3 regions of the Anaerostipes hadrus ATCC 29173 genome follow, and region 3 is predicted to be linked to each of the others. Evidence: predicted binding sites of a transcription regulator. Region 3 holds the regulator's gene; each other region holds the start of a gene.
What was found. Region 3 encodes Rex, which represses fermentation and respiration genes when NADH is low (regulators of the CRP and FNR family bind a similar motif). Its sites were predicted from a motif close to ATTGTTAANTANTTAACAAT; they were not measured.
Positions count from the first base shown of each region.

Region 1: gap (type I glyceraldehyde-3-phosphate dehydrogenase) is a predicted target of Rex. The motif match lies at 1,603-1,622, and genes of this name have one in related genera.
Region 2: fucO (lactaldehyde reductase) is a predicted target of Rex. The motif match lies at 1,192-1,211, and genes of this name have one in related genera.

Region 1 covers NZ_AP028031.1:992,528-995,818, forward strand. The annotation lists gene QUE18_RS04800 (Na/Pi cotransporter family protein) at 1-1,462, shown strand, start outside; gene gap (type I glyceraldehyde-3-phosphate dehydrogenase) at 1,673-2,686, shown strand; gene QUE18_RS04810 (phosphoglycerate kinase) at 2,851-3,291, shown strand, end outside.
Region 2 covers NZ_AP028031.1:2,616,845-2,620,135, reverse strand. The annotation lists gene QUE18_RS12725 (DnaJ C-terminal domain-containing protein) at 1-421, shown strand, start outside; gene QUE18_RS12720 (TetR/AcrR family transcriptional regulator C-terminal domain-containing protein) at 546-1,094, shown strand; gene fucO (lactaldehyde reductase) at 1,230-2,378, shown strand; gene QUE18_RS12710 (MATE family efflux transporter) at 2,502-3,291, opposite strand, start outside.
Region 3 covers NZ_AP028031.1:1,171,780-1,175,070, forward strand. The annotation lists gene QUE18_RS05695 (ABC transporter ATP-binding protein) at 1-1,035, opposite strand, end outside; gene QUE18_RS05700 (redox-sensing transcriptional repressor Rex) at 1,188-1,841, shown strand; gene acpS (holo-ACP synthase) at 1,853-2,215, shown strand; gene QUE18_RS05710 (bifunctional ADP-dependent NAD(P)H-hydrate dehydratase/NAD(P)H-hydrate epimerase) at 2,212-3,291, shown strand, end outside.

The DNA of each region.
Region 1 (3,291 bases), 180 kb from region 3:
GGTTGTAGGTTTTGTAAATGCAGGGATTATGAATCTTACACAGGCAGCCGGTGTTATCATGGGAGCCAATGTAGGTACAACGATCACGGCATGGCTGGTATCAGCTAATGAATGGGCGGGAGCGTTAAAACCAGATTTTTTTGCACCATTTATTTTAGGAATCGGAGCTTTCATCATCACATTCTCTAATAAGCAGAAGATGACACAGAAAGCGGAGATTGCCGTCGGATTTGGTATTTTATTTATTGGATTATCATCTATGTCATCATCCATTGGAGTATATCAGGATAGTCCGGTATTCTACAAAGCATTTCAGGTATTAGGAGGAAATCCGATCCTTGGTATTTTAGTCGGCGCTGTTGTTACAGCGATCATTCAGAGTTCATCTGCATCTGTCGGTATTTTACAGACATTAGCGATGAGAGGAATCGTAAACTGGAGATCAGCGATCTTTATTACGTTAGGGCAGAATATTGGTACTTGTATCACAGCAATCTTATCTAGTGCGGGTGCAAATAAAACAGCAAAAAGAGCAGCTGTGATCCATTTAAGTTTTAATGTATTAGGTGCAGCTATTTATGGGGTGATCATGACGATTTTCTTTGGAATCTTCCCAGATCTTGCAATGCAGCATATATCCAGTACACAGATTTCCATTTTCCACTCGATCTTTAACATATCTGTGACGATACTGTTATTCCCATTCGCGAATGCATTGGTAAAATTATCTGGACTTATCATTCGTGAAGAGCCAGTAGAAGACGAAGAAGAAGAACCAGAAGAGAAAGCATTACGTCACTTAGATCCACGTATTCTTGAAACACCTGCATTTGCAGTTGAGAATGCAGTGAAAGAAGTGGTACGTATGGGTGAAATCGTATTAAAGAATTTAAATCGTGTAACAAAAGAAGCAATGAGTGGAGAACCAAGACAGAGTAAGATCGATAAAGTTCATAATGATGAACAGGTGATCAACCATTTAGAACCAATGATCACAGAATATCTTGTAAAGATCAGTCATTTGGCGATCACAGAAAAAGAGATGAAAGTTGTCAACAATCTGTTTGATTCGATCACAGATATTGAGCGTTCAGGAGATCATGTAGAGAATATGGCAGGATATCTGCAGCATATCAAGGATATGAATGAAAATATTTCAGAAGATGCGATTGAAGAGCTTAGAAATATGAATAATATTGTAAGAGCTGCATTTGAGTCAGCAATCCGTGCGATTGAATTTGACGATACCAAAGAAGCAAAAGAAGCATTATCTTATGCAGAAGATGTATATTGTACAAGAAAGATCATCAGAAAGAGACATATTCAGAGAATGAAAGATGGAGATTGTTCTCCAGATATTGGTGTATATTTCCTTGATATCATTTCCAGTATGGAAAGAATTGCAGGATATGCATTTACAATTGCAAGATACATTTTAAGTCAGAATGATGAAGAAGAATAAGGAAAAGTTTTTTATTCATTGTGCCGAAGAAACGGGATAAAATTTGGTAGAATTGTACAAAATCGTTTTATTGTATACATGATAAAAATACTAAATTTCACTTGAATTTTTTGTCAGTATTGTTTAAAATAAAAAGGAAGTTTGTCAATAGATTAACAGATTGGCAAATCCATCAAAATTTAATTAATCAAGACTTAGGAGGAATTTGAGATGGCAGTTAAAGTAGCAATTAATGGATTTGGACGTATTGGACGTCTTGCATTCAGACAGATGTTCGGAGCAGAAGGATATGAAGTTGTAGCAATCAACGATTTAACATCTCCAAAGATGCTTGCACACTTATTAAAATACGATTCTTCACAGGGAACATATGCATTAGCTGACAAAGTAGAAGCTGGTGAAAACTCTATCACAGTTGATGGAAAAGAAATCACAATCTACGCTGAAGCTGATGCTAAAAACCTTCCATGGGGAGAACTTGGAGTAGACGTAGTACTTGAGTGTACAGGATTCTACACATCTAAAGAAAAAGCATCTGCTCATATCGAAGCAGGAGCAAGAAAGGTTGTTATTTCTGCACCAGCAGGAAACGATCTTCCAACAATCGTTTACAATGTAAACCATGAAGAATTAAAAGCAGAGGATACAGTTATTTCTGCTGCATCTTGTACAACAAACTGCTTAGCACCTATGGCTAAAGCTCTTAATGATCTTGCAGCAATCAAATCTGGAATCATGTGCACAATCCATGCTTACACAGGAGATCAGATGACTCTTGACGGACCTCAGAGAAAAGGTGACTTAAGAAGATCTCGTGCAGCAGCAGTTAACATCGTACCTAACTCTACAGGTGCTGCTAAAGCAATCGGACTTGTTATTCCAGAATTAAACGGAAAATTAATCGGATCTGCTCAGCGTGTTCCAACTCCTACAGGATCTACAACAATCTTAACAGCAGTTGTTGAAGGAAATGTAACAGTTGATGAAGTAAACGCAGCTATGAAAGCAGCTCAGACAGAATCTTTCGGATATAACACAGACGAAATCGTATCTAGCGATATCGTAGGAATGAGATATGGTTCTTTATTCGATGCTACACAGACAATGGTTCTTCCATTAGATAATGGAACAACAGAGGTTCAGGTTGTATCTTGGTATGACAACGAAAACTCTTACACAAGCCAGATGGTAAGAACAATCAAATACTTTGCTGAATTAGCTTAATTTGATATTGGAATGAGGACAGGCCTGTAATTATACAGTGTAATAAGACTCAGATAAGGGGTCCGGTCTTTTGGACCGGGCCCCTATTTTTAATCAAGGATTGAGAAACCCTGATCAATTAAGATATGCCTTATGGCATACAATCTTAGGAGGAAAAACGAAACATGTTAAACAAAAAATCTGTAGATGACATTAATGTAGCAGGAAAGAAAGTCTTAGTACGTTGCGATTTCAACGTGCCTTTAAAAGACGGACAGATTACAGATGAAAATCGTCTGGTAGCAGCACTTCCAACAATCAAGAAACTGATTTCTGACGGTGGAAAAGTAATCCTTTGCTCTCACTTAGGAAAACCTAAAGGAGAACCAAAACCAGAATTATCTTTAGCACCAGTAGCAGTACGCTTAAGCGAACTGTTAGGACAGGAAGTTAAATTTGCAGCAGATGACAATGTTGTCGGAGATAATGCAAAAGCAGCAGTAGCTGCTATGAAAGATGGAGAAGTAGTACTTCTTCAGAATACTCGTTACAGAGCAGAAGAAACTAAAAATGGTGAAGCATTCAGCAAAGATCTTGCAAGCCTTTGTGATGTATTTGTAAACGAT
Region 2 (3,291 bases), 1.4 Mb from region 3:
CGGAATTGATACAGGAAAAAGTGTCCGCTTAAGAGGAAAAGGAAATCCAGGAATCGGAGGCGGTGAAGCAGGTGATTTATTCCTGAAAGTAACAGTAGGTGAGAAACAAGGATTTGAGCGAAAAGGAAATGATGTGTATACAACGATCAATGTTCCATTTAGCACAGCCGTTTGTGGAGGTGAAGCAGTGATCAAGACATTATATGGAAATGTTATCTGTAAGATCAAAGAAGGAACTCAGTCAGGATCTAAGATCAGACTGCGTGGAAAAGGAATGCCACTTATGAAGAATCCATCTCAGAAGGGAGATCAATACGCAGTTGTTCAGATTCAGGTTCCAAGAAATGTCTCCCAGCAGGCAAAAAACAAATTAAAAGAATTCGAAGCACTTTGTGGTCAAAGAGGAAATGCCTCTTATTAAACATGAAACTTCTTGATAATAGATAAAAAGGTTGTTATTTGAAGCAGATAATAGCCTTTTTTGCCTTTATAAATGGTGTCAAATAAGGTACAATAAAACCATATATGAAAGAAGGTGGGACGAGATGGACGTATCAGAGAAAATGAAATATAAATTAGCAAATGCAATGAAAGATCTGTTGGTGCATACGCCAGTAGATAAGATTACAGTCAAACAGATCGTAGATCAGTGTGATGTAACTCGTCCAACTTTTTATCGGCATTTTAAGGATAAATATGATCTGATCAACTGGTATTTTGATGTATTGGCTCAGATGTCGTTTAAACAGATGGGCATCAGTCTGACATTAAGAGAAGGGTTGATCAAGAAATTTGAATTCATCAAAGGTGAAGGACAATTTTTCGCAGCAGCTTTTTCAAGCGAGAGTCAGAACTGTCTGATGGAGTATGATTATCAGTGTATTTATCAATTTTATTGTGATATCATTCACAAACAGGGCGTTGATAAAATTCCAGAAGAATTAGAATTCTTATTGAGAATGTATTGCAGAGGTTCAATTGCCATGACCGTAGAATGGGCGACAACAGGAATGAAGATGTCGCCGGAACAGCTTACAGATCAGTTGATTGATGCGATGCCTCCAAAGTTATATGATCTATTTAAAGATATATAAAGATGAGAAAATGTTACACTTTTGATGAAGTGTAACATTTTTTACATTTCGCTAAATGTGTAACTTGTATTTATGAAAAAACAATTTTATACTGGAGATAGTTAAAAAAATGTCAATACAAAAGGAGTGTATAAAATGGTAAATCGTATCGTATTAAATGAAACATCTTATCATGGAGCAGGAGCAATTCAGGAGATCGCAACAGAAGCAACAAAACGTGGATTCAAAAAAGCATTTGTTTGTTCTGATCCAGACCTTGTAAAATTCGGAGTTACAAAGAAGGTAACAGATGTATTAGATAATGCAGGACTTGCATATGAAGTATATTCACAGATCAAACCAAATCCAACAATCGAAAACGTACAGACAGGAGTTGCAGCATTTAAGGCAGCAGGAGCTGATTACCTGATCGCTATTGGTGGTGGATCTTCTATGGATACAGCAAAAGCTGTTGGAATTATCATCAACAACCCGGAATTTGAAGATGTGAGAAGCTTAGAGGGAGTTGCAGATACTAAGAAACCTTGCGTACCAATCATCGCAGTTCCAACAACAGCCGGAACAGCTGCAGAAGTAACGATCAACTACGTTATCACAGACGTTGAAAAGAAACGTAAATTCGTATGCGTAGACCCTCATGATATTCCAGTGATCGCAGTGATCGACCCAGAAATGATGTCTTCTATGCCAAAAGGATTAACAGCAGCAACAGGTATGGATGCATTAACACATGCCATCGAAGGATACACAACAAAAGCAGCTTGGGAAATGACAGATATGTTCCATATCAAAGCCATCGAACTGATCTCTGACAGCTTAAGAGGAGCTGTTGAGAATACACCAGAAGGAAGAGAAGGAATGGCAATGGGACAGTACATTGCAGGAATGGGATTCTCAAATGTAGGACTTGGAATCGTACATTCTATGGCTCATGCATTAGGTGCAGTTTATGATACACCTCATGGAGTAGCGAATGCGATCTTACTTCCAACAGTTATGGAATACAATGCAGATGCAACAGGAGATAAATACAAATATATCGCAAAAGCAATGGGTGTAGAAGGTGTCGAAGATATGACACAGGAAGAATACAGAAAAGCAGCCGTTGATGCGGTTAAAAAATTATCAGCAGATGTCGGAATACCAGCAGACTTAAAAGAAATCGTGAAAGAAGAAGATATCCAGTTCTTAGCAGAATCCGCTTATGCAGATGCATGTGCACCTGGAAACCCTAAGGATGCAAGTGTTGAGGATATTATTGGATTATATAAATCTTTACTGTAATATTTAAAAATGTGATAAAGTATAAAATGTAAGGTAGCAGATTCCAATTTCGTCGGAAAAGGAATCTGCTACCTTTTTTATTTTCACAGGAGTGAGTTTTTTTAATACAAGAAATAATAATTTTTATTGTGGTTTTGGAATAACAGTTTGTAATAAAACAGCCACAATAAACACTAAAATTTCTGTTACAGGAAATGAGATCCAAATCCCATTTATCCCAAACATATGATTAAACAGACACATCAAAGGCACCAATAAAATTCCCTGCCGTAAGATGTGGATCAACATACTAGATTGGATCTTCTCCATTGCCTGCTGATAAGTAGCGATCATAATAGAAAATCCACAGAAAACTAAACCGATCGACAGGATCCGCATGGCTGGAACTCCGATTTTGATCATTGATTCAGAAGCTGCAAACAGGAACAAGATCTGTTTTGGTAAAAACAGAAGCAGGCATGTTCCACCGATCATCATAACAGTTGCCGCCTGTGTGCCAAAATGAAAAGCTTCTTTTAAACGTTCTGGCTGTTTGGCACTGTAGTTGAATCTCATGACAGGCAAACATCCTTGGATCAAGCCATTTACTGTCATGAAGATCATCTGTTGTACTTTGAAATAGGCGCCAAAAAAGGCAACAACAGTATCTGAATAAGCTGTTAAAAACAGATTGGTAAATGTCAGCATAAAAGATCCAAGAGCATTCATAACAAATGAAGGAAATCCATAGGAAAACAGATTCTTTAACATATGAGAATCAACATGGAATCCTTTGATCTTGATACGAACTTTCTGTTTTGTAAAAACAAGCAGAAGAAAAGCAATCACCATAGATAAAGCATATCCAAGGACAGTAGCCAGTGCAGCACCACGGATTCCCATCTTAGGGAATGGTCCGATTCCAAAGATCAGT
Region 3 (3,291 bases):
TCCATGGAATAATGATTTGTTTCCAAAAGATTTGGATACATCTTTTAAAGTCAGAACATCATTCCCACTGATGATCTCTGGTTCAATGCTAAGACGCATATCAGCATTATATTCCGTAGGTTTCTCCAATACATCAATCTTATTTAAAGCTTTTTCACGGCTTTCTGCACGTTTGATTGATTTTTCACGATTGAACTGTTTTAATTTTTTGATAACTTCTTGTTGATGTTTGATCTCTTGTTGCTGATTTTTGTATTCTTTTAAACGGATTGCTTTGATCTGATCACGTTTTTCGATAAATGTTGTATAATTTCCATCAAACAGCATGGAGTGTCCTTGGTCGATCTCCATGACCTTATTGACAATCTTATCAAGAAAATAGCGGTCATGAGATACGATGATCACAGCTCCTTTGTAATGAGACAGGTAATTTTCAAGCCACCTTATGGAATCAACATCCAAGTGGTTTGTTGGTTCGTCAAGAAGCAGAATATCAGGATTTTTAAGCAGTAACTTACCAAGAGCAACACGAGTTCTTTGACCTCCAGATAAAGTGTTGATCTCTTTTGTGAAATCTTCTTCAGAAAAGCCAAGTCCTTTTAAGATTCCTGTGATCTCACTTTTGTATGCAAAACCATTTAATTGCTCAAATCTATGAGTAGCATTTGTATACTGGTTCATTTTTTGTTCTAGTGCATCACCGGTCAGATGTTTCATTTCCTGTTCATAGGTACGCATCTGTTCATTTAATTCAATGACTTCTTTTTTGACGGAAAGAAGTTCATCAAAAATTGTATGGTGGAATGTATGATCCTGATGTTGGGCAAGATAGCCAATGCTTGCGTCTTTCTTTAAAGAAATTTCACCTTCATCATAAGAGATTTCACCAATCAATATTTTTAAAAGTGTCGATTTTCCGGCACCGTTATATCCGATGATCGCCAGCCGGTCGTTTTCATTTAAGTGAAATGAGATATTCTGCAAGACTGGTTTTTCGACAAATGTTTTGCAGATATTCTGGCATGATAATATCATTAAGATACCCCTTTCAAATTTTTTATTATAGACATTATTTCTCAGAATACCATATTTTTTGAAAAAATGAAATATTTTCATGACGGAAAGATTGACAGTTATTAGACAATCTTATATAATTATAAGCGAAATAAAGATTTTGGAGGAATAAAATGGCAAACTCAGATAAGAATATTTCCTCAGCAGTTATCAAACGACTTCCTAGGTATTTCAGATATTTAGGAGCGTTAAAAGCGAAGAATATTACAAGAATCTCTTCAAAAGAATTAAGTGAACAGATGATGGTAACAGCATCGCAGATTCGTCAGGACCTTAACAATTTTGGTGGATTTGGGCAGCAGGGATACGGATATAATGTAGATAATCTGTATACAGAGATTGGTAAGATCTTAGGTCTGGATAAGAGAAATGACATGATCATTGTTGGAGCCGGAAATCTTGGACAGGCTCTTGCGAATTATCAGTCTTTTAATGAAGATTATGGATACAAAGTCATGGCACTTTTTGATGTGAATCCAAAGCTGATCGGAATTTCTGTCCGTGGAGTGAAAGTTCTTGATACAGATGAACTAGAGAACTTTATCAAAACACATGGAATTAAGATCGCTGCACTGACAATTCCGAAGGATCAGGCACCTGCGATCGCAAAGAAGATGGCAGAATGGGGAATTAAAGGATTCTGGAATTTTGCACCAATCGATCTTCATTTACCAGATAATGTTACAGTAGAGAATGTACATTTAGCAGAAAGTCTGATGACATTAACATACAATGTCCACAACCGTGAAGAGAGTGAGAACGAATAGCAGGTAAGAAGATGATTGCTGGAATAGGAACAGATCTCGTAGAGATATACCGGATAGAAGAGATGATTCTTCGAGGAAGACATCTTTCAAGAATTTTTACGACAACTGAATTAGCATATGCAAAAGACAATGCTACGACTTTAGCTGGCAATTTTGCTGTAAAAGAAGCCGTTTCCAAAGTATTTGGAACCGGCTTTTTCGGTGTGGAACCATATGAGATTGAAGTGTTGAGAAATGAATCAGGTGCGCCATATGTCAAATTATATGGAAATGCGAAAGAGATAGCAAAAGATAAACAAGTTTCAAGAATTCATGTATCGATCACGAATACAAGAGAATTTGCACAAGCTTTTGCGATAGGAGAATGCGTATGAGATATGTATTAAAGAATCAGGAGATGCAAACGGTCGATCATGAGACGATTCATGGAATAGGAATTCCGGGACTTGTATTGATGGAAAGAGCATCTAAAGCAGTTGCAGATAAGGCTGCACAGATAGCAGATCATTCACAGAGGATATTGATCATTTCAGGAATTGGCAATAATGGAGGAGATGCACTTGCTTGTACGAGAATTTTGTTGGAGCAGGATTATTTAGTGGATTATATGATCGTTGGTAATATAGAAAAAGCTTCAGCAGATCTGAAATTACAGCTTCAGATACTTAAGAATCTAGGCTATTTTCCGATAGATTGTGAAGATGTAAATTTTCATGAATATGATCTTTTGATCGAAGGGATTTTTGGAGTTGGACTTTCTAGAGAAGTTGGTGGTGTTTATAAAGAAGTCATTGAACGGATCAATGCATGTGGTAAGCCTGTGATCGCAATTGATATTCCATCTGGAATCAGTGGAGATAGTGGAAAGATTCTTGGATGTGCAGTGCATGCGTCATCAACAGTTACATTTGGTGGATATAAAAGAGGTCATTTATTATATCCAGGACGAGAATATTGTGGAGATATTAAACTGGTATCCATAGGATTTCATGACCAGACGATCAAAAAGTATGCGACAGGATATATATTAGAGGAAAGTGATCATTTAATGCCAGAAAGAAAAGCATATTCCAATAAAGGAAGCTATGGGAAGATTTTGATCATTGCTGGAAATGAAACAATGTCAGGAGCTGCATGTTTTGCAGCAGAGGCAGCACTTCGGATGGGTGCAGGACTTGTGAAAGTGCTTTCTGATGCTGGAAATCGTCAGATTTTACAGACAAGACTTCCAGAAATTTTATTTGGAGAACGAAAAGATTTAGAAGAATCTTTAGAATGGTGTGATTGTATCTTGTTTGGCCCAGGAGTTGGTGTCAGTGAAGAAATGAAAGAAATGTTAGAGATGGTTTTGAAAAAAGGAAAAAAACCATTGGTCATTGATGCAGACGGATTAAATATAATCAGTAGATTTAACATGAAAATTGATTATCCATATGGGACGATCATGACT